Halobaculum roseum: one gene and its partners. The protein of the gene in region 2 binds, or shares a complex with, the protein of the main gene of each other region. Links are inferred from orthologs where the notes say so. Each region holds a gene or a part of one and is shown on either strand. Other genes may lie near its edges. The genes, in order: K6T36_RS01640, tuf and rpl12p.

What was found.
Region 1: the proteins of tuf (region 2) and K6T36_RS01640 are in contact, whole or in part, in a crystal structure (PDB 7CSL), measured with the Pyrococcus horikoshii proteins. The link is inferred for Halobaculum roseum from one-to-one orthologs. Residues at the interface, in WP_010885563.1 of Pyrococcus horikoshii: Val16, Lys20, Ser21, Lys62, Arg65, Glu66, Arg67, Gly68, Val73, Ala74, His75, Ile88, Asp89, Ala90, Pro91, Gly92, His93, Asp95, Phe96, Lys98, Asn99, Gly103, Ala104, Asp227, Val228, Tyr229, Ile231, Val234, Val237, Val239; in WP_010884146.1 of Pyrococcus horikoshii: Phe4, Leu6, Val7, Val9, Arg11, Met13, Pro14, Thr15, Asp16, Pro17, Leu38, Ala39, Lys40, Glu44, Pro45, Ile46, Ala47, Phe48, Gly49, Leu50, Tyr56, Leu58, Arg60, Asp61, Glu62, Glu63, Tyr65, Ser66, Phe67, Asp68.
Region 3: the proteins of tuf (region 2) and rpl12p are in contact, whole or in part, in a crystal structure (PDB 3WY9), measured with the Pyrococcus horikoshii proteins. The link is inferred for Halobaculum roseum from one-to-one orthologs. Residues at the interface, in WP_010885563.1 of Pyrococcus horikoshii: Lys125, Glu126, Phe129, Arg132, Thr133, Lys165, Leu166, Thr169, Lys324, Gln326, Leu359, Ala360, Ile369, Glu372, Ile384, Ile422, Ser423, Gln425; in WP_010886059.1 of Pyrococcus horikoshii: Glu96, Glu97, Leu100, Leu103, Ser104, Ala105, Leu106, Phe107, Gly108.

Annotation. Positions count from the first base shown.
Region 1 is NZ_CP082286.1:302,126-311,750, forward strand. Bases 6,861-9,625 are described here. They hold K6T36_RS01640 (elongation factor 1-beta), read right to left. Parts: upstream 8,494-9,625; coding sequence 8,227-8,493; downstream 6,861-8,226. Other genes in these bases: K6T36_RS01630 (biotin--[acetyl-CoA-carboxylase] ligase), read left to right, coding at 6,861-7,492; K6T36_RS01635 (universal stress protein), read right to left, coding at 7,581-8,027; K6T36_RS01645 (HVO_2753 family zinc finger protein), read right to left, coding at 8,496-8,681; K6T36_RS01650 (tripartite tricarboxylate transporter permease), read right to left, coding at 8,825-9,625. In the rest of the region: K6T36_RS01605 (hypothetical protein), read left to right, coding at 1-831; transcriptional regulator TbsP, read left to right, coding at 1,206-2,024; K6T36_RS01615 (YcaO-like family protein), read left to right, coding at 2,106-3,824; K6T36_RS01620 (bifunctional metallophosphatase/5'-nucleotidase), read left to right, coding at 4,329-5,870; K6T36_RS01625 (universal stress protein), read left to right, coding at 5,967-6,419; more of K6T36_RS01630, read left to right, coding at 6,506-6,860. UniProt on the Methanocaldococcus jannaschii protein: Promotes the exchange of GDP for GTP in EF-1-alpha/GDP, thus allowing the regeneration of EF-1-alpha/GTP that could then be used to form the ternary complex EF-1-alpha/GTP/AAtRNA.
Region 2 is NZ_CP082286.1:2,437,225-2,446,906, reverse strand. What follows is about bases 3,800-6,621. They hold tuf (translation elongation factor EF-1 subunit alpha), read left to right. Parts: upstream 3,800-4,488; coding sequence 4,489-5,754; downstream 5,755-6,621. Other genes in these bases: K6T36_RS12390 (rhomboid family intramembrane serine protease), read left to right, coding at 6,208-6,621; rpsJ (30S ribosomal protein S10), read left to right, coding at 5,755-6,069; K6T36_RS12405 (homoserine dehydrogenase), read left to right, coding at 3,800-4,239. In the rest of the region: K6T36_RS12415 (elongation factor EF-2), read left to right, coding at 34-2,226; K6T36_RS12410 (amino acid-binding protein), read left to right, coding at 2,639-3,268; more of K6T36_RS12405, read left to right, coding at 3,265-3,799; more of K6T36_RS12390, read left to right, coding at 6,622-6,816; K6T36_RS19080 (hypothetical protein), read left to right, coding at 7,129-7,251; K6T36_RS12380 (PD-(D/E)XK family putative nuclease), read left to right, coding at 7,430-7,942; K6T36_RS12375 (DUF7845 domain-containing protein), read left to right, coding at 7,939-9,612. UniProt on the Methanocaldococcus jannaschii protein: GTP hydrolase that promotes the GTP-dependent binding of aminoacyl-tRNA to the A-site of ribosomes during protein biosynthesis.
Region 3 is NZ_CP082286.1:311,061-320,779, reverse strand. The notes cover bases 6,861-9,719. They hold rpl12p (50S ribosomal protein P1), read left to right. Parts: upstream 6,861-8,044; coding sequence 8,045-8,395; downstream 8,396-9,719. Other genes in these bases: K6T36_RS01650 (tripartite tricarboxylate transporter permease), read left to right, coding at 8,574-9,719; K6T36_RS01660 (50S ribosomal protein L10), read left to right, coding at 6,984-8,027; K6T36_RS01665 (50S ribosomal protein L1), read left to right, coding at 6,861-6,987. Outside these bases: K6T36_RS01695 (carbohydrate ABC transporter permease), read right to left, coding at 1-439; K6T36_RS01690 (extracellular solute-binding protein), read right to left, coding at 497-2,005; K6T36_RS01685 (TrmB family transcriptional regulator), read right to left, coding at 2,243-3,307; K6T36_RS01680 (aldo/keto reductase), read right to left, coding at 3,426-4,403; K6T36_RS01675 (aldo/keto reductase), read right to left, coding at 4,494-5,462; K6T36_RS01670 (50S ribosomal protein L11), read left to right, coding at 5,614-6,102; more of K6T36_RS01665, read left to right, coding at 6,349-6,860. UniProt on the Methanocaldococcus jannaschii protein: Forms part of the ribosomal stalk, playing a central role in the interaction of the ribosome with GTP-bound translation factors.

The DNA of each region.
Region 1 (9,625 bases), 2.1 Mb from region 2 along the record:
GTCCCGGAGGCGTACGAGAACCGGGGGCGGTACCTCGACGCGGCCGGCGAGCCGATCTCGATCGTCGCGATCTTGAACGACGGGGACATGCGCGAGGAGCACGACGGCGTCGCCGCCCACTACCGCGAGCGCGCCGAGGCGCTCGACCTCGACCTCACGTTGAAGGAACACCTCACCGTCGACGAACTCGCCTCCGTGTTCGAGTCGCGGACCGACCTCGTTCACTACATCGGCCACTGCGAGCGCGAGGGGCTCCGGTGTACCGACGGCTACCTCTCGGCGTCGAGCCTCTCGGCGTCGAACGCACAGACGTTCTTCCTGAACGCCTGCGGCTCCTTCCACGAGGGGATCGAGCTGATCCGGAAGGGGAGCGTCGCCGGCGCGGTCACCTTCAGCGAGGTGCTCGACGGGCAGGCGGCGACGGTCGGCACGATGTTCGCCAGGCTGCTCGTCACCGGCTACTGTATGGAGCGGGCGCTGGACAAGTCGCGGCGCCAGATCATGACCGGGAAGGACTACGCCGTCGTCGGCGACGGGACGCACGTCCTGACGCAGTCGGAGGACATCGTCGGAACGGACGTCCGGGTGACCGAAGCGGGGTCGGATCGGTTCGACGTGGCGGTGTCGATGGGCGCGCCCTGGATGGCCGGCGGCTTCTTCCGGCCGTACCTCCAGGAGGGCGACGAGACGCATCTCCTCGGCCAACGGAGGGAGTTCACGGTCGGTCGCGCGGCGCTGGTCGAGTTCCTCTCGTATGCGGACAAGGCCGTCCTGTTCGACGGCGCGCTCCGCTGGTCGGACGTGCTCGCCGAAGAACTCCGGGAGTCGTAGCCGCTCCGGGAACCGTACCCGCGGGCGGTCGATCCCTCAGGGCCCGGAGGACACGTCGCCGACACCGGACGGGTCGACCCCGACGTCGGCCGCCGCGGCCACGTCAGCGGTCAGGAGCAGCACCAGCACACACGCCAGGACCGTCACCGCCGTCGCCGCGAGTCTCGGATGACGGCGACCGACCGCCGCCAGTGTCGATCCGCCCGTTCGCGATCGGGGTGAGCGAAGCATGGAGGTCGATGGGCGTGCGTGTCCTTAACACTCATGGCCCCGGCCCGTCCGCCGTCCGGCCCTCATATTCCCGACGTAGAGCGCTTGATTCCTCCGTATTCCCGTTAGTATTAAATATCCAACTGGCGATGTTCTACGTAGTTATGACCGAGAACGTATTCGAGCGATCGATGGGCGCCGCCCTCGAGACGCTCTTCGATCGATCGGCCGGCGAGCTCGTGATCGTCGACCCCAACGCCGCGGTGATCGAGTCGCTCGTCGACGCGGGATCCGAGTACGACGACGAGCTACCGACGCTGAACGTGCTCGCGGACGGCCGCATGCTCAAGGACGTGATGGACGACTTCCTCGTCGCCGGCGACGCCGCCGACCTGGTCGACGCCGGGTCGATGACGCTGCGCGAGCTCGACGGGGACGCGGACAACACGCTCGTCGCCGGCGAGGACGAGCTGTACGCCGTCGTCTCGGCGGGCGAGCACGTCGCCGCGCTCGCGGCCGACGACGAGTCGTTCGCCGCCGACGCGTACGAGACGTACCGCGACCAGTGGGCGGACGCGGAGGCCTTCAACCTCCGAACGCCGGCGCTCTCGCGCGTCCGCGAGACGCTGGACGAGGACATCGGCGAGGCGGCCCGCGCCGACTTCGACTCGGTGCTCGCGTCGCTGGAGACCGCCCGCGGCGACGGCGACGGCCTCGACGAGGTAACCATCTCCCTGCTCGTGGCCGCGAAGAACGACGTGCTGCTGTACGACATCAGCAAGTGGGGCGAGGACGTGGGCATCGCCTCGAAGGCGACCTTCTCGCGGACGAAGACCCGCCTGGAGGACCTGGGGCTCATCGACACCGAGAAGGTCCCCATCGACGTGGGGCGCCCCCGCCTGCGCCTGAAGCTCGGCGACGATAGGCTCCGCGACGCCTCCAGCGACGAGCTGGCGAGCGTCGCCCACCGACTGCTGAACTAAGCGTCGAGTCCGTTCGCGGGCCCCGACAGCCGACCGCGCCGACCGACCATCTTTTTGTGCGATTCACCCCACGGGCGGGGCATGGACATCGCAATCGTCGGTCCCGACCCCGCCGCCGAGCCGCTGCGGGGCGCCTTCGCCGACATCGAGGCGAACGTGATGGAGGTGGAGGCCGGCCTCCTGGACGGGTTCGACTTCGCGGTCGTCGTCGGCACGACCGGCGACGACACCTTCCGCACCGCGACGCGGCTGGTCGACGACTGGGTCGCCGTCGAGATCGGCGGGATCGGCGGCCGCGCGATCGAGGGGCTCGACGCCGCGGTCACCGTCTTCTCCGCCGAGACCGGCTGTTACGACTGCCTGCGCGACCGGGTTCGCGCCAACGTCCCCTCGACGGACGCGACGCCGCGGGGCACCCGAAGCGCCGTCCGCTTCGCGGGGGCGCTCGCCGGCCGACGCGCCATCCAGCACCTCTCGGGGGACGGGGTCGCCGGCACCGTCACCGAGGTGGACGGGGCCGAGCGGACGTTCCTCCCGTCGCCGGGGTGCGACTGCGGCGCCGCGCCGACGGGGTTCGAGCTTCGCGCGCCCGCGGAGCCGGTCGACCTCGACGACGCCGTCGACCGGATGGACCGCGCGGTCGACGACCGCCTCGGGATCGTCACGGACGTGGGCGAGCGCGAGTCGGTGCCGGCGCCGTACTACATCGCGCGGACGACCGACACCGCGGCGTTCGCCGACACGCGCTGTGCGGAGTTCGCCGCCGGCGTCGCCGCCGACTGGGACGCCGCGTACGCGAAGGCGATCGGCGAGGGGCTGGAGCGCTACTGTGCCGGGACCTACCGCGCGTCGTCGTTCCGGTCGGCGCCTACGGCGGGTGTCGTCGACGCCGTCCCGGTGGGCCGGTTCGTGCGCCCGGCCGACGCCGAGACACCCGACCCCGAGGATCACGTCCCGTGGATCTCCGGGATCGATCTGTCGACCCGCGAGTCGGCGTCGCTGCCGGCGGAGTTCGTCGTGTTCCCGCCGCCCGACGAGCGGTTCGCCCCGGCGATCACGACCGGGCTCGGGCTCGGGAACTCGACGGCCGAGGCGGCGTTGTCGGGGCTGTACGAGACCGTCGAGCGCGACGCCTCGATGCTGTCGTGGTACTCGACGTTCGAGCCGATGGGGCTGGCCGTCGACGACGAGGGGTTCGAGACGCTGCGCAAGCGGGCGCGCGCCGAGGACCTCTCGGTGACGACGCTGCTGCTCACGCAGGACGTGGACGTGCCCGTCGTCGGGGTGGCCGTCCACCGCGACGCCGGAACCGGGGAGTGGCCGCGGTTCGCGATGGGGTCGGCCGCGGACCTCGACGCCGCGGCCGCGGCCCGGAGCGCGCTCGCGGAGGCGCTGCAGAACTGGATGGAGCTGCGCGCGATGGGGCCCGAGCAGGCGAATCAGGAGGAGGGCGCGATCGGCTCGTACGCGGACTTCCCGGAGCGTGTTCGGGAGTTCGTCTCGCCCGAGGTGACGGTCCCGGCCGCGGACGTGAGCGACGACGAGGCGACCGATCTGGACGGCGTCGCCGAGGTCGAGGCCGTCGTCGACCGCCTCGGCGACGCCGACCTCGACGCCTACGCCGCGCGCCTCACCACCCGCGACGTGGCGGTCCTCGGCTTCGAGGGCGTTCGCGTGCTCGTCCCGGAGGCGCAGCCGCTGTTCACCGCCGAGCCCTTCTTCGGCGACCGGCTGGAGACCGTTTCGGCGTCGATGGGCTTCGATCCGGAGCCCGAGAAGGCGTATCATCCGTTTCCGTGAATCGGTAGTGCTGAACCCCGCAGTGGCGCGTGCCGCCGCGACTCCGTTCGCGGCGGACGCGCGCGAGGGATGAGCGAGGAGCGAACGCAGTGAGTGACGAGCGAATCGGTTGGGGAGGCTCACGCGAGCGGTGCGCGGTCGAATGGAATGAGACCGCGATAGCGAACGGCGAACGAAGTGAGCCGTGAGCGGAGCGAGTGTGAGTTCGTCGGAGCTTGCTCCGACGTAAGTGTGGCTGCGGTCCAGACGGGTGGGACTGAAAGGGGCTGCGCCGTTCGCGAACCGAGAGGAAGCAAGCACCGAAGCGCGGCGAACGGCGTGAGCCGAGCGAGGCGCACAGCGAATCGCAGGTCGCGAACGGCGCAGGGGCTTTCCAAGCCACCACACCAGAGCGAGCGTACTGTTCCGATCACCGTCCCACGCGACGATTCACGAAGGAAAGACGACCGATCGATCGAACCCGGAGCGTTCTTGCCCGCCACCCCACACCGATCACCCACTCGAATGCCCCGGTTCGTCCACTACTCCGACATCGAGAACGTCTACGACGACCCCGAGCGGGCGGGTCGCCTCGCCGGCCTGATCACCGCCCTCGACGGCCCGGACGCCGCCGTCGTCGGGTCCGGCGACGACACCGCCCCCGGCGTCGCGGCGACGGTCTCGAAGGGGCGCCAGGCGGTCGACTTCTTCCGCGCCGTCGGCACCGACGTGGAGACGTTCGGCAACCACGACTTCGACTTCGGCACCGACGCGACCCGCGCGATCGTCGCCGACTCCCCCCAGACGTGGGTGTCGGCGAACGTCCGCGACGAGGACGGCGAGCCGTTCGGCGCGGCCGAGGGCGTCGTCCCGTGGACGGTCGAGGTCGTCGACGGCGACCGCGTCGGCTTCCTCGGCGTCACCGACCCGAGCACGGACTCGCTGAACCCCGCGGCCGCCGACATGACGTTCACCGACCCCTGCGAGGCCGCCCGGGAGGCGATCGCGGCGATGAACGCCGACGCCGGAGCGGAATCCGGCAACGAGGGCGTGGCCGAACCCGACGGCGGGGGCGTCGACTACGTCGTCGCCGTCTCCCATCTCGGCGGCGGCGACGACGACCTCGCGCGGGTCGACGGCGTCGACCTCGTGCTCGGCGGCCACATCCACAGCGAGCGCGCCGAGGAGGTCGACGGCGTCCTGTGCACCCGGCCGGGCGTCAACGGCGAGACGGTGCTGGAGGTGACACTGGACGACGACGGCGCGAGCGTGACGCGCCACAGCCCCGCCGACGCGCCGGTCGACAAGCACCTCGCCGACGGACTGCGCGAACGCATCGCGGCCGCCGGCCTCGACGAGGTCGTCGGCCACGTCGACGAGCCGATCGTCCGCACCGACGCGACGGTCCACGGCGGCGAGTGCCGCCTCGGCAACCTCGTCGCCGACGCCTACCGATGGGCCGCGGACGCCGACGTGGGGCTGCAGAACGCCGGCGGGCTCCGGCTGGGCGACGACCTCGCGGGCGACGTAACGCTCGCGGACCTGCTGTCGGTGCTGCCGTTCGAGGAGCCGATCGTCGTCGTCGAGCTCACGGGCGCGGAGCTGCGGGCGGCGTTCGCGGAGATGTCCGCCTCCGTCGTCGATTTCGGCGAGGACGACTGGTGGCACGGCCACCTCAGCGGCGCGCGCGTCGTCTGGGACGACGACCGCGAGGAACTCGTCGACGCGCGCGTCGACGGGGAGGCGATCGACCCCGAGCGGCTGTACCGCGTCGCGACGCCGGAGTACCTCCTGCACTCTGATCACGAGTTCCCGACGATCGAGGAGCGCCACCGCGCCGGCGAGCACGGGATCCAACACGAGGTGCTGGGCGAGTACGTGCGCGAGCACGGGATCGCCCCCGAGATCGAGGGCCGGATCGAGCGCGTGTCGGGCGAGGACGCGGCGCACGCGGGGGATGCCGCGGACGCCACGGGGACCGGGGCCGACGCCGCATCCGCCGACACCCCGGGCGAGTCGGGCGACCCTGGCGACGCGTCGGCGTCCGGCCGGGTCGACGACGAGTGACGGTGGGGGTCGACCGCCGGCCGCGGATCGAGCCGTGCCCCTGTCAGTGGTGAACCAAGAGGAAGTGTTTACACCCGTCGGCGCGTCCGACCGACAATGACGTTGGTCGTCGTACCGGTTCGATACCCGCTCTCGAAGCACTCCAAGGCGACGTTGTCGGAGGCGATCCGGATCGCCGAGGAGCGCGACGCCGAGTTGACTATCCTCCACGTGGATCTGTATCAGGAGGGTCGGGAGGTGACCCGGACGCAGCTCAAGCGCGCGGTCGAGCGCGAGTTCGGCCGGCTCCCCACCGTTCGCTACGTCGTCCGCCGGGGGTTCCTCGTCGAGGAGACGATCCTCGACGAGGTCGCCGCCGAGGAGGCCGACGTGGTCGTCATCGGCGCCAAGCAGGCGAGCCGGTGGCGGCGGACCATCCGGAAGCTGTTCTCCGATCCCGACATCGAGACGTTCCTGAAGGGGAAGCTCGACGCGACGGTGATCACCGTCCGCGCGAACGGGGAGTCGACGGAGCTTGCGCCCGCGAACGGCGGCCGCGACGACCCGTGACGGGCGACGACGACCGGAACGGCGGCACCGACGCCACCGACGCCACCGACGCCACCGACGCCACCGACGCCACCGACGCCACCGACATTGACGCCGGCGTTCCCGCCACCCGCCGGGCCCTCCTGGAGGCGCTCGCGGGCGGACCGGTGACCGGGCCGGCGCTGGCCGACCGCCTCGGCGTGTCGCGCGCGGCCGTCTGGAACCACGTCGAGGCGCTGCGCGATGCCGGCGTCGCCGTCGAGAGTGCCGCCGCCGGCTACGTCGTGACCGATGTGTCGGGATACTCCGGCGAGGCGATCGCCTACGGCCTCGACGCGCCGTTCGACGTGGAGTACCACGACGCCGTCGGCTCGACGAACGACCGCGCCCGCGAACTCGCGGCCGCGGGCGCGGACGACGTTGCCGTGGTCGCCGACGAGCAGACCGCCTCGCGCGGCCGGCTCGACCGCGAGTGGGTGTCGCCGCCGGGCGGCGTCTGGCTGTCGGTCGTGTGCCGTCCCGAAGTCCCCCCCGCTCATGCCCCGGCGTACACGCTCGCGATGGCCGTCGCGGTGACGCGCGCCTGTCGCGAGACGGGCGTCGACGCGCGGATCAAGTGGCCCAACGACGTGCTCGTCGGCGACGACGAGGGGACCGGGGCGGAACCGACCGAGCGCGGCGGCCGGAAGCTGTGCGGCATCCTCACCGAGATGGAGGGGGAGGCCGACCGCGTCTCCTGGCTCGTCGTCGGCGTCGGCCTCAACGCGAACGTCGACCCCGCGGACCTGCCGGCGTCCGCCGACGCGACGAGCCTGCTGGCCGAGCGCGGCGAGCCGGTCGACCGGCGCGTGCTCGTCCAGCGGATCCTGGAGGAGTTCGACGACCTCCGCGGCGACCTCCGCGGGGCCGTGTCGGCGTGGGAGGAGCACGCCGACACCGTGGGGCGGCGCGTCCGCGTCGAGACCCCCGGCGGCGTCGTGGAGGGCGAGGCCGTCGGGATCGTGTTCCCCGGCGCGCTCGTCGTCGAGACCGAAGAGGGGACCGTCCGGGTGACCGCGGGCGACTGCGAGCACCTGCGGCCGGCCGACCGCTGAACGTCGCGTTCGCTACGTCACGTCGTCGCCTCCGCGGATCCCGAACCGTCACCTCCGGAACGCTCGACCCGTTCCCACGCAAACCTCGTTACGTCGCGTCCGCGACCCGCACCGTGAGCACCGGCACGCTCGAGGACCGGACGACCTTCTCGGCGACGCTGCCCAACAGCAGTCGGTCGATGCCGCCGCGGCCGTGCGTCCCCATCACGATCAGGTCGCAGCCGTTGTCCTCGGCGTAGCGGACGATCTCGCGGCTCGGCGAGCCGTCGATCACCGCCGTCTCGACCGGGACCTCGTAGTCGTCGCCGAGCGCCTCGACCAGCGACACCGCGTCCTCGGCGTCGCCCCGGAGCATCTCGTCGATCCCCTCCCAGCTCGACTCCATCGGCATCCCGGCGTACGACGCCGAGTTGACGACGTACAGCGCGTGGACGGTCGCCCCGTGCTGGACCGCCAGATCGACGGCGTGTCGGACCGCGCGCTCGACGCCGTCGGAGCCGTCGGTCGGAACGAGGATCCGGTCGTACATCCCCATGTGACTGTCTGTCGTACCCAGACGGCGGGGTCGCATTAAGGCTTCGCACGACGGCACCGGCGTCTCGTGGTTTCGTGTTTCGATTCGTAATGCGGGGGTCTGTCGTTCAACTTGGTCGAGCCGACGGCTCGCGGAGAACTGCGTCACACGCGAAAATCGCGAACGGTTCCGGCGCGGTGCCGGGGTCGAGCGCCGTCGACTACAGGCGGCCGACTTCCTCGACGCTCACGCTCTCGACGCCCTCGACGCCGGAGAACGACTCCTCGACGGCCTCGGTGCCGCCGGCGTCGTCGGGGACGACGACCATCGGCAGGAGCGCGACGAGGCCGAACGCGACGTCGTCGCGCTCGACGTTCCGGATCTCCGCGCCCTGCGGGAGCGACTCCTCCAGCTTCTGCTGGAGCTCGTCGAGGTCGATGTCGGGGCTCTGCGGCATGACCTTCATCTTCGCGGCGACCTTCCCCATCGTTACGGCCCCCGGAACCCGCAGTCGGGACACTCGAAGAGGTTGCTCTGCTTGCGGCACTTCGCGCAGCGGCTGATCTGCGTGCCACAGTCGGGGCACTTGAACGTCGCCGCGGCCGTCCCCGCGACGTTGATGCCACAGGAGACGCAGCGTCGCTCGGAACGCTGCTCGGACTCTGACTGGCTCATACGGCTAGAGACCGGCGCGCGGCTTTTAACGGTTGTCTTTCAGACGGCGCGAACGGCCGATCCGGCTTCCGTCATTCGGGCCCTAGTCGTGCGAATCGTTGGCGTACGACTTGCCGGCTGTGGACCGTTGTCGCGTCGACCGCTCACGCGATCACGAGCGGCCCGAGTAACACGCCCATCAGGTGGACCCGTCGGCAGCCGAGCCGGACGGGAACGAAGCCGACCGCGGCCGCGGCGACGAGCACGCCCAGCCCGAACGGGCCGGCGAACGCGAGCGACAGCAGCGCCAGCCCGACGATCACTCCCCCGACCAGCGGGGCGTGCGGGAGTCCGCCGACGACGCGGAGCGCGGCGTCGCCGACCAGCACGACCGCGACGGTTCCGACCGCCCCCGCGACAACCACCGCCGAGAGCAGCGGCGGGAGCGCGGCCGGGACGCCCGCCCCGTCGAGGGCGACGAACACGCCCGAGCGCGTCGCGTCGAACGACCAGTACGCGAACAGCGCGAACACCGCCGTCGCCGTGTTCGCCCCGCTGGTCGCGACGACGTACTCCCGCGCCGGGTCGCGGCCGGCGGTGGCCGGCAGCGCCAGCACGGCCGCCACGCCCGCGGAGACGCCGGGGAGGTACCCGACCGCGGCGCCGCCGCCCGCGCCGGCGGCGGCCGCACCCGTCAGCTCGCGACCGGACAGCCCCAGGCGGGCGTCGGCCTGCGACGGGACGCCGGCGCCGCCGAGCGCGTCGACCAGCACCGGCACGCCGAACAGCCCGGCGAACAGCGGGGCGAGGACCCCGCCGGCGGCGACGAGCGGGTCCGTCGGCGCATCGAGCGTGACCAGTCCAAGCGCCGTCGCGAGCGCGAACGAGAGCGCGCCGGCGAGTCGACGGCGGTTGTTCGACTCGGTGAGCACGAGCAACAGCGCCACTCCCGCGAGCACGACCGG
Region 2 (9,682 bases):
CCCTTTTGACCGGGCGGAGAATACCGGTCGGTAATGGGCCGACGAAAGAAAATCGTACAGGAATGTGAGGAGCTGATGGACGAGCCGGAGCAGATCCGGAACATCGCCATCGCCGCTCACGTCGACCACGGGAAGACGACACTGACGGACAACCTGCTCGCGGGCGCGGGCATGATCGCCGACGCCGACGAGGCGACCCAGCTCGTGATGGACACCGAGGAGGACGAGCAGGAGCGCGGGATCACCATCGACGCGGCGAACGTCTCGATGACCCACGAGTACGAGGGGGACAACCACCTCATCAACCTCATCGACACGCCGGGCCACGTCGACTTCGGCGGGGACGTGACCCGCGCGATGCGCGCCGTCGACGGCGCGCTCGTCGTGGTCGACGCCGTCGAGGGCGCGATGCCCCAGACGGAGACGGTCGTCCGGCAGGCGCTCCGCGAGGGCGTCAAGCCGGCGCTGTTCATCAACAAGGTCGACCGCCTCATCTCCGAGCTCCAGGAGGGGCCCGAGGAGATGCAGCAGCGCCTCCAGGACGTCATCGCGGACGTGAACGAGCTCATCCGCGGGATGACCGAGGAGATGGACGACATCGACGAGGACTGGACGGTCTCCGTCGAGGAGGGCACCGTCGGGTTCGGCTCGGCGCTGTACAAGTGGGGCGTCTCGCTCCCGTCGATGCAGCGCACCGGCATGTCGTTCGCGGACATCATCGAGCTTGAGCAGGACCACAAGCGCCAGGAGCTCCACGAGCGCACGCCGCTTTCGGACGTCGTGCTCGACATGGTCGCCGAGCACTTCCCGAACCCGCTGAAGGCGCAGCCGTTCCGCATCCCGCGCATCTGGCGCGGCGACGACGACTCCGACATCGCCGAGGACATGCGGACGGTCAACCGCGAGGGCGACATCGTCTTCATGGCGACCGACATCGGGATGGACCCCCACGCCGGCGAGATCGCGACGGGTCGCGTCTTCTCCGGCACGCTCGAGAAGGGCCAGGAGCTGTACGTCTCCGGCACCGCGGGCAAGAACCGCGTCCAGTCGGTCGGGATCTACATGGGCGGCGAACGCGAGGAGCTCGACCGGGGCGTCCCCGCGGGCAACGTCGCGGCCGTCACCGGCCTGAAGGACGCCATCGCGGGCTCCACGGTCTCCGACAAGGAGATGACGCCGTTCGAGTCGATCGAGCACATCTCCGAGCCGGTCATCACCAAGAGCGTGGAGGCGAAGTCGATGGACGACCTGCCGAAGCTCATCAAGACGCTCCAGCAGGTCGCCAAGGAGGACCCGACCATCCGCGTGGAGATCAACGAGGACACCGGCGAGCACCTCATCTCCGGGCAGGGCGAGCTCCACCTCGAGGTCATCACCCAGCGGATCCAGAAGAACCAGGGCATCCCCGTTCAGACGGGTGAGCCCATCGTCGTCTACCGCGAGCAGCCGCAGGAGGCCTCCCGCGAGGTCGAGGGCGTCTCGCCGAACCGCCACAACAAGTTCTACATCACCGTCGAGCCGATGGCGGACGACATCGTCGAGACGATCCAGCGTGGCGAGGCGTCGATGAGCATGCCCGAACTGGAGCGCCGCGAGGCGCTGCAGGAGGCCGGCATGGACAAGGACACGTCCCAGAACGTGGAGCACATCCACGGGACGAACGTCCTCATCGACGACACGAAGGGGATCCAGCACCTGAACGAGACGATGGAGCTGGTCATCGAGGGCCTCGAGGAGGCGCTCGACGACGGTCCCCTCGCGGCCGAGCCCGTGCAGGGCGCGCTGCTGCGCCTGCACGACGCGCGGCTGCACGAGGACACCATCCACCGCGGTCCGGCGCAGGTCATCCCCGCCGTCCGCGACGCCGTCCACCGCGCGCTCATCGACGGCGAGGTGCGCCTCCTGGAGCCGATCCAGGACGTCCGCATCGACGTGCCCAGCGAGCACATGGGCGACGCCTCCGGCGAGATCCAGGGCCGCCGCGGCCGCGTCGACGACATGTACCAGGAGGGCGACCTCATGGTCATCGAGGGCATCGCGCCCGTCGAGGAGATGATCGGCTTCTCCAGCGACATCCGCTCGGCCACCGAGGGCCGCGCCTCCTGGAACACGGAGAACGCGGGCTTCCGCGTGCTCGTGGACAACCTCCAGCGCGAGAAGATCATGGAGATCCGCGAGCGCAAGGGCATGAAGCTCGAGCTGCCGCAGTCGATCGACTACATCTGAGGTCCCGCGCCGACCGCCGCGGTCGGTCTCGGTCTGTCTTTCTCTCCGGCGCTCTCCCGCTGGCTCCCCCAACGAGCGGTGCTGCCGGCGAACGAACCGTCGACGCGGCCGACGAACCGTCGGCGAGACCCTCGATCCGCCGAGAGACCGTCGGAGATCTCACAGGATCGTTCGAACACTGGCAAGCATCGCCACGGTGGAAGGCTTATCACCTCCCCGTCTACACAGGACAACTATGCCAAGTGGCACGACCCACGGTCGGCGCGACGGCTGCGAACGAGCGACCCAGCCCCGCACGCCGATCACAATTATCGGGTCCACGACCACACCCCCCGACGGAACACGCTCGACGGCGGCGGCCGACGACGCGGCGCCGACGGGGACGCGCGCGGACGAACGGAGGGCCCGATAGATGCCCTCGGAGTCGACGCCAGCCCCCGACGAGCAGCCGGTGGACGCGGCGGACGACGGCGGTACCGAGAGTGACGGCGACGACGCGGCGGAGACGGACGGCGGCCACGAGACGGAGCTGCAGGCGCACACGATCCGGCTCGAGCTGGTCGACGAGCCGGGGCAGCTGCTCGGGGCGCTGAAACCCATCGCCGACAACGGCGCGAACCTGCTGTCGATCTTCCACGAGCGCGGGAGCCTCACCCCGCGGGGACGCATCCCCGTCGAGGTCGACATCGAGTGTCCGCCCGACCGGTTCGAGGGGATCCTCGATGACCTCCGGGAGCGCGGCGTCAACGTGATCCAGGCCGACGCCGAGGAGTACGGCGACGAGGTGACGGTCGTCCTCGTGGGCCACCTCGTGGACACGGACCTGTCGGACACGCTCAAGAAGATCCAGGACTGCTCGGGGGCGTCCGTGGCCGACATCGACCTGTCGGCGCCGGCGGGCGCCGGGTCGTCGGCGCACTCCAGCGCCCGGCTTCGCCTGCGGGCACACGCCGGCGAGACCGCCAGCGTGATCGAGACGGTCCGGGAGGTCGCCGCCGAGAAGGACATCGACGTGATCGCGCCGCTGGAGGGCCGCCGATGAGGCTCTGTGTCCTCGGCGCCGGCGCGGTCGGCCGGGCGGTCGCGGAGTTGGCCCCCGAGTACGACAACGAGGTGACCGCGCTGGCGGACTCGTCGTCGGCGGTCGTCGACCCCGACGGCGTCGACGTGGAGGCCGCCCTCGCGCGCAAGGACGCCGGGGAGGCGCTCGGCGGCGCCTCGCCGGGCGACGCGCTAGCGGCCGAGTACGACGTGCTCGTGGAGGCGACCCCGACGACGCTGGGCGACGCCGAGCCCGGCTTCTCGCACGTGCGCACCGCGCTGGAGCGCGACAAGCACGTCGTGCTCGCGAACAAGGGGCCGGTCGCCGAGCGGTACGCCGAGGTGCGCGCGCTGGAGGCCGACTCCGCGGGCGAGGTGTACTTCGAGGCGACCGTCGGCGGCGCCATTCCGGTGTGCGCGACGGTCGACGACCTCGGGGCGAAGCACGTCTCGGCGGTTCGCGGCGTGCTCAACGGGACGGCGAACTTCGTCCTCTCGCGGATGGCCGCCGAGGGCCTCGACTACGACCACGTGCTCGCGGAGGCCCAGGACCTGGGCGTCGCGGAGGCGGACCCCTCGTTCGACGTGGAGGGAACCGACGCGGCGCTGAAGTGCGTCATCCTGGCGAACGTGTTGCGCGAGGCCGACTGCGACACCCTCGACGAGCTTCGCGAGGCCGCGGTCACGCTCGCGGACGCCGACGTGGAGGGGATCCGCGACATCCCGGGCAGCGCGCTGGAGCTGGCGGCCGAGGACGGGCGGACCGTCCGGCTCGTCGGCGAGGCGACCCGCGACGGCGTCAGCGTCGGCCCGCGGCTGGTCCCGGAGAACGGCACGCTGTCGGTGACCGGCACGCGAAACATCGTCGAGATCGACCACGAGTACGCGGGGGGGCTCGCCATCTCCGGGCGCGGCGCCGGCGGCGAGGAGACCGCCAGCGCCGTGCTGGCCGACGTGGCTCGACTGGAGTAGTTCGCTCCGTCGGCAACCGCCATTCGGTCGGTGTCGACCGATCGTTTCGAACCGATCGTCGAGGATCAAACGCCCGGAACGGGGGTCCGGCGCGGTCGGAGACGACCCGTGTAACCACCACACACGGGAGGGGTACACACGACCTAATCGCAAGCAAGCGTCGGGGTGGGCTGCCTGACGTATCGAAATGGTTTTAGGGCGTTCGGACGTTATACGTCCTTACAGAGCGCCTCAGCGCTTGATTCAACAATGAGCGACAAACCCCACCAGAACTTGGCCATCATCGGCCACGTCGACCACGGGAAGTCCACGCTCGTCGGGCGGCTCCTCTTCGAGACCGGGAGCGTCCCCGAGCACGTGATCGAACAGCACCGAGAGGAGGCCGAGGAGAAGGGCAAGGGCGGCTTCGAGTTCGCCTACGTCATGGACAACCTGGCCGAGGAGCGCGAGCGCGGTGTCACGATCGACATCGCCCACCAGGAGTTCGACACCGACCAGTACTACTTCACCATCGTCGACTGCCCGGGCCACCGTGACTTCGTGAAGAACATGATCACGGGCGCCTCGCAGGCCGACAACGCGGTGCTCGTCGTCGCGGCCGACGACGGCGTCGCGCCCCAGACCCGCGAGCACGTCTTCCTGGCCCGCACGCTGGGTATCAACGAGCTGATCGTCGGGATCAACAAGATGGACCTCGTCGACTACTCGGAGGACTCCTACGACGAGGTCGTCTCCGAGGTCGAGGACCTGCTCAAGCAGGTCCGCTTCGGCACCGAGGACGCGAGCTTCATCCCGATCTCGGCGTTCGAGGGCGACAACATCGCCGACCGCTCGGACAATACGTCGTGGTACGACGGCGAGATCCTTCTGGAGGCCCTCAACAACCTTCCGGAGTCGGAGCCGCCGACGGACGCGCCGCTGCGTCTGCCCATCCAGGACGTCTACACCATCTCGGGTATCGGGACGGTCCCCGTCGGGCGGATCGAGACCGGCGAGATGACCCCCGGTGACAACGTCTCCTTCCAGCCGTCGGACGTCGGCGGCGAGGTGAAGACGGTCGAGATGCACCACGAGGAGGTCGACTACGCGGGCCCCGGCGACAACGTCGGCTTCAACGTCCGCGGCGTCGGCAAGGACGACATCCGCCGCGGCGACGTCTGTGGTCCCGCGGACGACCCGCCGACGGTCGCCGAGACCTTCCAGGCGCAGGTCGTCGTCATGCAGCACCCGTCCGTCATCACGGCCGGCTACACCCCCGTCTTCCACGCCCACACGGCGCAGGTCGCGTGTACGGTCGAGTCGCTCGACCAGAAGCTCGACCCGTCCTCGGGCGAGGTCGCCGAGGAGAACCCGGACTTCATCAAGTCCGGCGACGCGGCCATCGTGACGGTGCGCCCGCAGAAGCCCCTCAGCATCGAGCCGTCCAGCGAGATCCCGGAGCTGGGCTCCTTCGCCATCCGCGACATGGGTCAGACCATCGCGGCCGGCAAGGTGCTCTCCGTCAACGAACGGTAAATGCCCGGACAGCAAGCGCGCGTCCGACTCGCGGGCACGAGCCCCGACGACCTGGACGACATCTGCGACGACGTCCGCGAGATCGCGGACAAGACCGGCGTGGCGCTGTCGGGTCCCATCCCGCTCCCCACGAAGACCCTCGAGGTCCCGTCGCGAAAGTCCCCCGACGGCGAGGGGACGGCGACGTGGGAGCACTGGGAGATGCGCGTCCACAAGCGGCTGATCGACATCGACGCCGACGAACGCGCGCTCCGTCAGCTCATGCGGATCCAGGTCCCGAACGACGTCTCCATCGAGATCGTCCTCGAGGACTGAACTGAGGCGCACCGGACCCGTACGGGTCCCCCGTCACCGACGACCGTTCTCATCGTTTTTCACACACGCCAGCGGCGGCGCCACCGACGGCCGCCGCCCGGCGGCACGGCTTTGTCCGCACGTCACGCAGTACTCGGCATGGCCTCCGTCCGATCGGCGACCCGAACCGGGCCGCTCCGTCCGGTCGCCGAGACGCTCGCGCTCATGGCCGCGGTGTCGGCGGCGTTCTGGGTCGTCGGGCTGCTCGCGCGCCCGCTGGCGGCGTTCCTGTTCGTCCTGTCGGCGCCGACGGTCGTCCAGCCGTGGACGCTTGTGACCAGCGTGTACGCCCACGCCGGCGTCGGCCACCTCCTCTCGAACGCGGTCGTGGTCGTCGTCGCCGGCGTTCCCGTGGCCGCCTCGACGACCCGTGCCCGGTTTCACGGCTTCGTCCTCGCGACGGGGGCGCTCGCGGGGCTGGCGCAGGTGTGGCTCGGTGGCCTGCTCGTCCCCACGGGCGTCGTGGGCATCAGCGGCGCCGCGTTCGCGCTCGTCGGCTACGTCGCCGCCGCCAATCCCGCCGCCGACGCGCTCGGGCGCGCGGCGCGACGGCTCGACGTGTCGCCGCGGGTTCTGGTCGTCGCTGTCGGGGGACTCGCGCTGGCGGTCACGGTCGTGTTCAGCCCCGCCGGAAGCGCGCTGATCGCGCATTTCGTGGGGCTGCTTCTGGGCGTCGGCGCCGGGAGAGCCCGACTGCTGCGTGTGTGACAACCGCGCGAGGGCGGGTCGAAACGGAACCCTCAAGTGTCGGCCCGGGCTTTCAGCGAGTGCGGGCTCGTAGATCAGTGGTAGATCGCTTCCTTCGCAAGGAAGAGGCCCTGGGTTCAAATCCCAGCGAGTCCACTACCCTTCGCGGTTCTCAAGAAGGTCTCGTTATTCCGGTAGTGACCGGTCTCTCTCCGCCGTTTCCGTCATAGAGTCGCGTAATAATACCCCCCTGCGCGGGAGAGTTCACAACGGGGAGTCTTCCGGGTCGCCGGAGTCGCGCGATTACAGCGAAGGATTCGGGGGGTGGTCGGCGTGAAACCGTTCGTCCGCGCGTCCCGCCTATACGACGCCGCGACCCGCGAACGGATCGCCCACCCCGCGACTGAGGCGACCGACGCCGAGGTCCGCGCGGCGATCGCGGAGGTCGAGCGATGAGCGGTGACGGCTCCCTCGCCGACTTCGGAGCTGGCACCCCAGTTCCCAAGGACAACGCCGACGGGGACGCCCCGACCGAAGACGCCGACTCGTTCGCCGATCGAGACGGTCCCGAGTGCGTCGACTGCGGCCGCTCGACTCCGACCACTGCCGAGCGACCACCGTACGGAGAGGTTCTGTGTCCGCGCTGTTGGCTCAAACGGGAGGGGTTGAAATGAGTCGGGCAACCTCCGGCGTTCCCTCGCCGAAAGAATCCGGCGAAGCCGTCGAAGCCGAGGTTATCGACCGCTTCCCCGCGCTCGAATACATCCCGGATTCCGCAGCCACGTGGTACGACGCCGAGACCACCACGGCGCTTTCACCGTCCGATGCGCTCCCGTTCGCCTCAGTTCCGATCGTCGCTACCGGAACGCCTATCGAAATCAAGTCGGCGCAGGTACGCCACAACGGTGGGGAACGCGGCCGTTTCTACCTTCGCGAACAACAGCACCGTGCGCTCCTCGATGCCGCCGGGTTCTACCTATTCGTCGTCTACGACCCCCGGCACGGCCACCCTCACTTGGGGCGGTTGCTCATCCCCGCGTCGATCGTCGACGAGTTCGTCCCCTCGTGGATCGAGGTCACCGACAGGCTGACGCACGCGAAGCTCGCGTGGTCGCGGCTTCTCGACCCCGCGGAGGTTGAAAGATGAAAGGCGTCACGCCGGCATGGCACGAGTTCGCCATGCAACTCAACTTCTCCCGCGGGCTCGATCCCTACTTCGCCGCGCACGCCGTCGTCCGCGCCTCCGGCGGCTCACGTGAAATCGAGTTCACCCGCGACGGCGAAACGTGGCTCGCGAAGCTCTACTACCAGAGTTCTGGGATTCAGCATCCCGGCGCTCGACTCCCGACCGGCACCGAGTGGGAGCTAGACACCGTTCGCGAGTTCCGGGTCACGGTCAAGCGCCGCGGCGACGAGGACGAGCCCGGCCAGCAGTCCTTCAACGCGCACCTCCGGCCCCGCTGGAAGGGGATGCGCGTCGAGAAATCGAACGGCGAGACCACCGAGCTACCCCTTCCCAGCGGGATGCGCGAGGGAGTGAACATCCGTGTGAACGGATCGAACATCCGCCCGACGCGCTACCTCCCGCTCCTGCGCGACGCCGCCCGAGCGCTCGATCTGAATCCCGACTACTTCACCGAGCCCGACGAGACGAGCACGGTCCGCGACGCCGAGCGGTACGTTCGCCTCCTGGAGGACGCGAGCGGTCCCGTTCACGCCCGCGACGGTCCGATCGCGAAGCTCGGTCATCTGCTCGAAAACGACCGGAGCGGCTACCGCAAGGTCGTGCAGAACGACACGGACGGCGAAGGCAACGACGTTCCGGGGTACTATCACACCGTCACGCTCGGTCCGGGGCGCGTCGCTGAAGCGTGGCCCAACCACGAACTCCCGAAAGAGATCAAGCACTACCGCGCCCGTCACGCCGAGCCGCTCGACGAGGACAACCCGCTGCGACACCCGAAGGTCGGCGCCTCCTATCAGGTGAACCGATGGGATGGATCGCTCGGTGTCACCGACGACGATCTCGCTCGCCTCGAACGCGAGCTAGATCAAGCGCTTCACTCGGTGCTCCGGGAAGCCGGTGTGCCGCTCGACCCGCCGGGCGGTGACGGCTCTCCTCCCTACCAACCCGATCCGTACTTCCCGGCCGAGATCGGCGACCACACTGAGCCGCCGAAACTGAATCTCACCGAGCTCGAATCTGAGCAAGAGCACGTCGTCGTTCGTGAACTCGCCAAGACCGGCGGCGTCTCACCCGTGGAAGGGGAGGTTATCGAGTACCTCCTTGCGGACGGTGGGACCGCCAGCGCCGCCGATATCGCCGAGGAACACGGCCGTCATGTCGGGTCGGTCCGCCGCGCGCTCCGGCGCATGGACGACCTGATCGATCGGAAGTACGGCGAGGTCGCACTTGCGTCTAACCACATCGCTGAGATGCTCCACAGCGCGGTTTCCGAACTCCGCGACGCGAGTACCCGCCTCTCGGAAGCGACCGGCGAGGCGCTCGTCTCGGCGACGCGCGGGCTCGATGAGACGACGAGCGCGCTCCGGACGTGGCTCGCGAAGCACGGCTGCGAAACCGAGTCTCGCGGACAGGCGATCAAGAAGCTCCGGCTCGGCGAGTTCGATCCGTCCGGACTGAGAGGGTATCAGAACGTGAAGGACGAACTACGCCGCGGACTGAGCCTGTGGACCGACGCCGGCCGAAACCCCGCTGACTTCAAGAACGCCGCGGTGATGTTCCGCAGATCTGACCGCCGGAGTCCCCAGGTGATGGACGCGACCCGTCTCCTCGAACTCCGCGAGCACGTCTAGCCGACGATCGCCCCGGCCGGCGGCCGATACGCGGCGCCGGCCGGGTAGTGGCGACTCTCTCCCGAACCCC
Region 3 (9,719 bases), 2.1 Mb from region 2 along the record:
CCCACCGGCGTCCCCGGAAGTCCTTGTCGAGGATCAGCGCCTGCGCGAAGCCGATGACCGTCTCGATCGAGACGCTGATGATCGTGAACACCAGCGTGACCGCGATCGCACTGTTGAACATCGCGTTGACCGTCAGCGCCTGCGGCAGGAACGGCGACGGCAACAGTGCGGTCCGTTCGCCGGTGAGGATGGCCACGTAGTTCCCGAGGCCCACGAAGTTCCCGACGCTCGCCTGCCCGAAGCTGTCGGCGAACAGCGACAGGCGGAACGTCGACAACAGCGGCCAGAACGCGACGACGCCCAACAGCAGGAGCGCCGGGGTCAACAACAGGTACGCGTACTGTGTCTCCGACAGGTTCTCCATCCACCGGACGGCGCTCGCGTACGGCCCGCTCCGTGTCCCGCCGGGGAGGTCGCCCGTCTGTTGATCTGTGCTCATGCGTCTTGGTAACAATTGGAAATGATGGTCTTAAGTGTGGTGCGGGAGCCGGCCGGCTTACGCCTGGCTCTCGATCGACTCCAGCGACTCCTTCAGGTCGGTCATCGCCTGCTCCGGGCTCTTCTCCTGGCGCAGGCTGTCGTTCACCTCGCTGGCGATCTGGCTCGACTCCTGGGGCCAGACGGTCGTGACCGGACGCGGCAGGGCGGCCTCGCCGGCGACCTGCAGCGTGTCCACGTAACGGCCGATGAGTTCGAGCTCCCGGGTGCGCTCGGTGTTGATGAGGTCCGAGATGGGCGGCGTCCACCCGCCGATCTCGAACATGCGGAGGCGAACCTCGTCCTCCTGGAGCGCCCGGAACAGCTGGAGCGCGGCGCGCTTGCGGTCCTCGTTCGCGTTCGGGTTGAGGGTGAGGTGCCACCCGCCCAGCGCCGAGGTGGTCCCGCCGATGGAGCTGTACGGGGAGTCCTCCTCGGACACCGCGTACGGGATCGGCATCACGCCCAGGTCCTCGCCGAAGACGTCCTCGGCGCCGTTGATGTTGATCGAGTACGGCCAGTTGCGGTGCGCGACGACGTTACCGTTCGTGAAGGGTTCACGCGACGGCTCCTCGGTGTACTGGACGACCGCCTGCGGGGAGATCTGGTCGTACCCCTCCAGCGAGTGCTCGTCGTCCTGTCCGTGGATGAACGTCCGCATCATGCGGACCGCGTTGATCACGTTCTCCTCGTCGACGGTGACCGGGCGGTCGCCGACCGGGCCGAAGTAGTTCTCGAACTCGCCGAAGTACGACCCGCCGTGCGAGCCCATGAACTCGATGAAGTCACAGCACGCGAGTCCCTCGTAGGCGGATCCCTGCCAGGTGAAGCCGTCCTGGGTGTCGGTCGCCTCGAGCGTGTCGGTGACGACCGTCGAGAACTCCGACCACGTCATCGGCTCGGTCGCCCACGTGTCGAAGTCCTCGTCCGTGTAGCCGGCCTCCCGCATCAGGTCCTTGCGGTACTGGATGGTCGGGAAGTCGGCGAACAGCGGGATCCCGTAGAGGTCGCCCTCGGTGTCCTGCGCGGTGGCGACCATGTTCGACAGGTAGTCGCTTTGCACCTGGTCGACGATGGAACCGGGCAGCTCCTCGCTCAGGTTCGCGAGCTGGCCGCGCGCGATGAACGGGATCGTCCACCCGTTGTCCATCATCAGGACGGTCGGCCGCTCCTGGCCGGCCGAGAGGATCTGCTGGTACTGCGAGCGCCGGTCGCCCGTCGTGAACGACCCCGCGAGGAACTCGATGGAGATGTTGTCCGGGAGCCCGCCGTCCTCGTGGAGCGTCTCCTTGATGTCCTCGGCCGCGTTCGCGAAGTTGGAGTCGGCCGCGATCTGGATGGTCACGTCCTCCTCGGGCGGCTCCGTGTCGATCGGCTCGCCGGTGCCGTCATCGCCTCCACCGTTGCCACCGCCGTCACCGTTGCCGCCGCCCATACAGCCTGCAAGCCCGAGCGTGGCTCCGGCGCCGCCGGCCGCAGCGAGGTAGTCCCGCCGCGATACCCCGTTCCGTGTGTTGTCGTTAGACATCAGGGTGGTATAGGGAACAATCATTAATATAGGCTATGGCTTTTACAACAGTAGTTGTTAACAACAGTGCGGGGATGTGACGGCGGACGCTCGACGGGAGAACCGTCGTCACGGCCGTTCAGCGGCCCGCGGTCGCGACCACTCCGCCGACCCGGGTGCTGTCGAATCCCCTCGTCGATTCACGCTGCAGACGGGAGAAGCACGGTGGGGATCGCCGTGTGGCTCGCGTGTATTCGTTCACTCGATCGGCGCGTCGACGATCGTGAGTCTCGTTCCCTCGACGTCCTCGACGATCGCGCCCCACCCGCCGACGCTGACGTGTTCGCCGTCGACGTCGAGGTCGACCGTGACCTGTCCGGCCAGCTCGAAGCCGGTGTCGGCCTCCGAGGCGAACGGGACCCGCACGTCGACGACGGTGCCCTCGACGGTGCACTCCTCGCCCGTGTCGGTCTCGTACCCTTCGACGCGGAGGCGAATGGGGGCGTCCCGCCAGCCCAGCTCCCGGAGGTCGCGAACGAGGTGGCGAACGTCGAGATGTTCGATGGGAAGCCCCGGCTCGCTCGCGTCGTACACGGACTTCCACGGCTCCCACAGCGTCGTGAGGAAGTACCAGTAGAACACGTACGTGTGCGTCCGGTCGTTCACGAGCACGCCGTACCGGTCGTACGAATCCGGGTGGTGGGCGAACGACGCCTGTCGCCGGTCGGCCAGCGCCACGAACGGCGCGGGAAGCGGACGGTGACGCGCCTCCATGCAGATGTCCTCGAACAGGCTCGGGTCCGGCCGCTCGTTCGCGTCGTCGGTGTGGACGGACACGCGCACCGAGACGCCCCGGTCGGTCGCGTCGCGGAGCGCGGGCGCGAGCCGTCGGAGGTTCGCGGTCGTCGTCGACAGCAGGATCTGGTGGCTCGCGTCCTCGATGAACGCCTCCGCGCGCTCGATGACGGTCCGAAAGCGCGTGACGATGCTGGCGCCGCCGGCCTCCAACTCGGGCTGTTCCCACCGCTGTTCCACCTCCTCGGCGGCCGCCTCCAGCCGGTCGGCCCGGCTCCGGAGGTCCTCCAACACGACCGACGGGCTGTGTGCCCGGGCCTGCAGCGAGCCGGCCTCGTACGTCTCGATGTACTCCCGTTCCTCCAGCGTCCGTAGCACGTCGTAGATGCGAGGGGCCGGGACGCCGCTCGCCTCCGCCACGTCGGTCGCCGACGCCGTCCCCAGCTCCAGCAGCGCGACGTACGCCTCCGCCTGGTACGGCGACAGGCCCGCCGCCTCCAGCGTCTCGACGAGCGACTCGGTCTCCATGCCGGGTGGCTGTCGTGCTGGGGGAAAACCGTACCGCCTACGGACGGGACTGCTTCTCCGACCGCGCGTGCTCGCGCGATCCGAAAGCCGTCACGCCGAGGACACCGCCCGCGCGGGCTCAGTCCTTCCCGGGTGCGGGCCACCGCGGCGTCTTGGGCGCCTCGATACGCGTCATCTCCTCGTCGGTCAGATCGAGGCCGAGGGCGGCGACGTTCTCGCGGAGGTGCTCGCTCGACCCCGGACCGATGATCGGGGCGTCCACCACGTCGCGGTGGAGCGGCCACGCGAGCGACACCTGCGCCGGCGTGACGCCCCGTTCGTCGGCGATCGCGCGGATCTCGTCCAGCACGGCCCAGTTCTCCTCGGTGAATCGGTTCCGGGTGTACTCGTCCGTCTCGGCTCGGTAGCCCTCCTCGGTGTCGTCGTCGCGGTCGTACTTTCCGGTGAGGAAGCCGCCCGCCAGCGGCGACCACGGGATCACGCCCACGTCCTCGCCGGCACAGACCTCCAGCAGGTTCGCCTCCTCGTGGCGGTCCACGGCGTTGTACTCGGGCTGCATGCAGGCGAAGCGCTCGTAGTCCTCGATGTCGCTGGTGTAGAGGGCCTTCGTGAACTGGTAGGCGGTCATCGTGGAGGCGCCGATGTACCGAACCCGACCGGTCTCGACGAGGTGATCGAGGGCCGCGAGCGTCTCCTCGATCGGGGTGTCGTCGTCCCAGCGGTGGATCTGATACAGGTCGATGTAGTCGGTGTCGAGTCGGTCGAGGCTGGCTTCCACCTGATCGAGGATGTGCTTGCGCGAGAGGCCCGAGCCGTTCGGGCCGTCGAACATGTCCCAGTACACCTTTGTGGCGAGGACGAGCTCGTCGCGGTTGGCGGAGGCGACGGCGTCGCCGACGATCTCCTCGCTTTCGCCGGTGGAGTAGACGTTCGCGGTGTCGAGGAAGTTGATCCCGAGATCGAGCGCCTCGTGGATCAGGTCGACGCTCGCGTCGCGGTCGTTCATCATCCACGGTTCCCCGGATCCGAAGTTCATACAGCCGAGACACAACCGGGACACGTCGAGCCCCGTGTCGCCGAGCTTCGTGTACGTCATCCCGTCGAACTCGTGTGCGTCGCTCACGCGACACACGGACTCGGCGCAGATAGATAATCGTCCCGGCGGGAGAGGCGGATACCGCTCGGGCTACGGACCGGGGTACCGCGGCGTCTTCGGCTCGGCGATGCGCTCGACCTGCTCGGGGCTCAGGTCGACCGAGATCGCGCCGACGTTCTCGCGGAGGTGCTCGATCGATCGCGGGCCGATGATCGGCGCGGTGACGACCTCCCGTTCGAGCAGCCACGCGAGCGCCACCTGTGCGGGCGTCGCGTCGACCTCCTCGGCGACGCTCCTGACGGCGTCGAGTACGGCCCAGTTCTCCTCGGTGAAGTACCCGCGGACCGACTCGGAGGCCGCCCCGCGGGTGCCGTCGGTCGGCTCCGAATCCCGGTCGTACTTTCCGGTGAGGAAGCCGCCCGCCAGCGGCGACCACGGGATCACGCCGACGCCCTCGCCCTCGCACACGTCCAGGAGGTTCGCCTCCTCGTACCGGGCGACCGCGGAGTACTCGGGCTGCATGCAGGCGAAGCGCTCGTAGTCCTCGATGTCGCTGGTGTAGAGGGCCTTCGTGAACTGGTAGGCGGTCATCGTGGAGGCGCCGATGTAGCGTACGCGACCCGTCTCGATGAGGTGATCGAGCGCGGAGAGGGTCTCCTCGATCGGCGTTTCCTCGTCCCAGCGATGGATCTGGTAGAGGTCGATGTAGTCGGTGTCGAGGCGGTCGAGGCTCGCCTCCACCTGATCGAGAATGTGTTTGCGCGAGAGCCCCGAGCCGTTCGGCCCGTCGCGCATCTCGCCGAAGACCTTCGTGGCGAGGACGAGCTCGTCGCGGTCCGCGGAGGCGACGGCGGCGCCGACGATCTCCTCGCTTTCGCCGGTGGAGTAGACGTTCGCGGTGTCGAGGAAGTTAATGCCGAGATCGAGCGCCTCGTGGATCAGGTCGACGCTCGCGTCGCGGTCGTTCATCATCCACGGCCGCTCGCTGCCGAAGTTCATGCAGCCGAGACACAGCCGCGACACCTCTAGCCCGGTGTCGCCCAGCCTCGTGTACGCCATCGAGTCCGGCACGGACATACGTTCGACGCCGTCGCCGGCGGGTATAAGCGCCGCTGATCCGGCGCCCGAATGCGAGCGGTTCACACCCACGCGATCGCCGGAAGCGGTCGCAAAGACAATCCTTAAACGACGCGACGGGGAATCCGAACGTATGGCTGGAACCATCGAAGTGCTCGTTCCCGGCGGCCAGGCCAATCCCGGCCCGCCGCTCGGTCCCGAGCTCGGTCCGACGCCGGTGGACGTGCAGGCGGTCGTCTCGGAGATCAACGACCAGACCGCCGCGTTCGACGGCATGGAAGTGCCCGTCACCGTCGAGTACGACGACGACGGCTCCTTCAGCATCGAGGTCGGCGTCCCGCCGACGGCGGAACTGATCAAGGACGAGGTCGGCTTCGAGACGGGCTCGGGCGAGCCCCAGAAGGACTTCGTCGCCGACATGACCGTCGAACAGGTGAAGAAGGTGGCCGAGCAGAAGATGTCCGACCTGCTCGCGTACGACGTGAAGGCCGCCGCCAAGGAGGTCGGCGGCACGTGCGCCTCCCTCGGCGTCACCATCGACGGCGAGGACGCCCGCACGTTCGACGACCGCGTCGACGCCGGCGAGTACGACGACGTCCTCGCCGAGGAAGCGACGGCGTAACTCCGGTTCCACTTCTCGCCCCCGGCCGCCGGATTCGGCGGTCGGTTCGCGACCGCATCCCCGCCAGCGACGGCGCCGGCGACACGTCGGGCCCATGCGCCGCCGTGGCGGGCCGTGTGAACGGCTCTCGCGCCCCTCGCCCCTTCGACGGTCTTAAGTGTCGCGTGGGCGGATTCCACGGTGAGACAGGCGTACGCCTGTTTCACTGACCCGTAGGAGCATTCCTGCGTACTACGGAGGTGAAAAATGGCAGATTCAATCGAGGACGCAGTATCCCAAGCACTGGAGGACGCCCCCCCTCGCAACTTCCGCGAGACCGTGGATTTGGCGATCAATCTCCGGGACTTGGACCTCAACGACCCGTCGAATCGAGTTGACGACGAAGTCGTGCTTCCGGCCGGCACCGGCCAGGAGACACAGATCGTCGTCATTGCGGAGGGCGAGACCGCCCTGCGCGCGGAAGACGTAGCCGACAGAGTCCTGTCGGGCGACGACCTCTCGGAGCTCGCCTCCGAGGAGAACGACGCCAAGGATCTCGCCGATGAGACCGACTTCTTCATCGCCGAGGCCGACATGATGCAGGACGTGGCGTCCAACCTCGGGCGCATTCTGGGGCCGCGCGGCAAGATGCCGACGCCGCTCCAGCCCGACGACGACGTCGTCGAAACCGTCAACCGCATGAAAAACACCGTCCAGATCCGCTCGCGCGACCGCCGCACGTTCCACACGCGCGTCGGCGCCGAGGACATGACGGCCGACGAGATCGCCGACAACATCGACGTGATCGTCCGCCGGCTGGAGGCGGACCTCGAGAAGGGGCCGCTCAACATCGACGGCATCTACGTCAAGACGACGATGGGGCCGTCCGTGGAGGTGCCCGTATGAGCGCCGCAGAGGAGCGCAAGACCGAGACCATTCCGGAGTGGAAGCGCCAGGAGGTCGCCGAGCTGACCGACTTCGTCGACTCGTACGACGCCGTCGGCGTCGTCGACCTCACGGGCATCCCGAGCCGGCAGCTCCAGGACATGCGCCGCGACCTGCACGGGCGGGCCGAGCTGCGGATGTCCCGCAACACCCTCATCGAGCGCGCGCTCGACGAGGTGGACGAGGGCGTCGAGGACCTGGGACAGTTCGTCTCCGGTCACGTCGGCCTCATCGGCACCAACGACAACCCCTTCGGGCTGTACAAGCAGCTCGAGGCGTCGAAGACGTCCGCGCCCATCGGCGCGGGCGAGGTCGCCCCGAACGACATCGTCATCCCCGAGGGTGACACGGGGGTCGACCCCGGTCCGTTCGTCGGCGAGCTTCAGCAGGTCGGCGCGGACGCCCGGATCGACGGCGGGTCGATCAAGGTCATGTCCGACTCGCACGTGCTCGACGCCGGCGAGGCGGTGTCGGAGGAACTCGCCAACGTGCTCGGCGAGCTCGGCATCGAGCCCAAGGAGGTCGGGCTGGACCTGCGCGCCGTCTTCGCGGACGGCGTGCTGTTCGAGCCGGACGAGCTCGCCATCGACGTGGACGAGTACCGCGCGGACGTCCAGTCCGCCGCGGCGGCGGCGCGGAACCTCTCGGTCAACGCCGCCTACCCGACCGCCCGCACCGCGGGCACCCTGCTCGGCAAGGCCGCCGGCGAGGCGAAGTCCGTCGGCCTGTTCGCGGCCATCGAGGACGAGGAACTCATGCCCGACCTCGTGAGCCGCGCCGACGCGCAGCTGCGCTCGCTCGCGGCCGCCATCGACGACGACGAGGCGCTCCCCGAGGAGCTCCGCGGCGTCGAGGCGCCCGCGCCCGAGCCGGCCGCCGAGGCCGAGGAGGAAACTGACGAATCGAGCGACGACGAGGACACGGAAGCCGAGCCCGACGACGCCGACGACGATGACGACGACGGCGACGGAGCGGAGGGCCTCGGCGCGATGTTCGGATAAGACAACTACACAGGACCATGGAATACGTTTACGCTGCACTCATCCTGAACGAGACGGGCGAGGAGATCAACGAGGACAACGTCACGGCGGTGCTGGAAGCCGCCGGCGTCGACGTCGAGGAATCCCGCGTGAAGGCCCTCGTGGCCGCGCTGGAGGACGTCGACATCGAGGAGGCAATCGAGACGGCCGCCGCCGCGCCCGCCGCGGGCGCCTCGGCCGGCGCCGCCGGCGGCTCCGCCGACGAGGCGGAGGCCGACGACGGCGACGACGAGGCCGAGGAGGAGGCCGCCGACGAGGCCGCCGCTGACGACGACGACGAGGACGACGACGAGGGCTCGGGCGAGGGCCTGGGCGAGCTCTTCGGCTGACGCCGGCGACGCTCACTCGTCTCGACCGACTCGACCGCAGATCGCACTTCTTTCGAGGCCTACTCCCGAGGGACAGCGCCGCCGATATGAGCGACGGCCGCGGCGGCTCGCCCGTCGAGCTTCGAGCGTCGCTCGGGACCCGAGCGTTGAAACCGGATGACGGATCCACTCCGTCCCGGTGTTCCCGCTTCCCGCCGTCGTCCCGCCCGCCGGAGTTCTCGCCGCCGCCCCACCCGCCGGCACCGTTCTGCTCGCGTACACGCTCGCGGGCTGTGCGCTCGGCTGCTGCAGCGGACTGGTCCCCGGGCTGCACGCGAACAACTTCGCGTTCCTCCTGGCGGCCGCGGCGCCGGCGCTGGACGCCCCGCCGGTCCCGCTCGGCTGCGCGATGGTGGCCGCCGGCGTCGTCCACACGTTCCTCGACATCGTGCCGTCGCTGGCGCTCGGGGTCCCCGACGCCGCGATGGCGGCCGCGGCGCTCCCCGGCCATCGGTTGGTCGCGGAGGGGCGCGGGCGTGAGGCGATGCGTCTCTCGGCGGTCGGGTCGGGGCTGGCGCTGGCGACCGCGCTCCCCGCCGCGGCCGTCGTCACCGCGGGGATGCGCGTCGCGTATCCGTATCTACGCGCGTGGCTGCCGGTCGTGCTCGCGGGAGTGGCGCTGTTGCTCGTGCTCACCGAGTCGAACAACCGCCGTCGACTCGCCGGCGCGCTCTCGTTCGCGCTCGCGACGGCGCTTGGACTGGTCACGCTCGATGCGCCGACGGACCCGCTCGTCGCCGCCGGCGGGGTCCTCGCCCCGCTGTTCGCCGGGCTGTTCGGCGTGCCGGTGCTGGTCGACGCGCTCGGCGGCGCCGGCGTCCCGTCGCAGGCCGACGCCCGCCTGGGGCTGTCCGGTCGCGAGCTGACGGGTGCGGCCGCCGCCGGCGCGGGCGGCGGCGCCGCGGTCGGGTACCTCCCCGGCGTCTCCGCGGGCGTGGCGGCCGTGCTGGCGCTGCCGGCCACCGCCGGCCGCGACCCGGCGCGGGAGTACGTCGTCGCGACCAGCGGGGCGAACACGGCGACGGCGGTGTTCGCGCTGTTCGCGTACTGGTCGTTCGACGCGACGCGCTCGGGCGTGTTCGTCGCCCTCGACGGGGCGGGCGTCCCGGCCGCGCTCCCGCCGCTGCTCTCGGCGGTGGTTGTCGCGGGGGCGGTCGGAACCGTCGCGGTCGTGCTGGTCGGCGACGCCGCGCTCCGCGTCGTCGGCGGACTCCCGCACGCCCCGCTGGTCGGGGGAGTGATCGTCGGGCTGGCGCTGCTGTCGCTCGCGTTCGCCGGCCCGTTC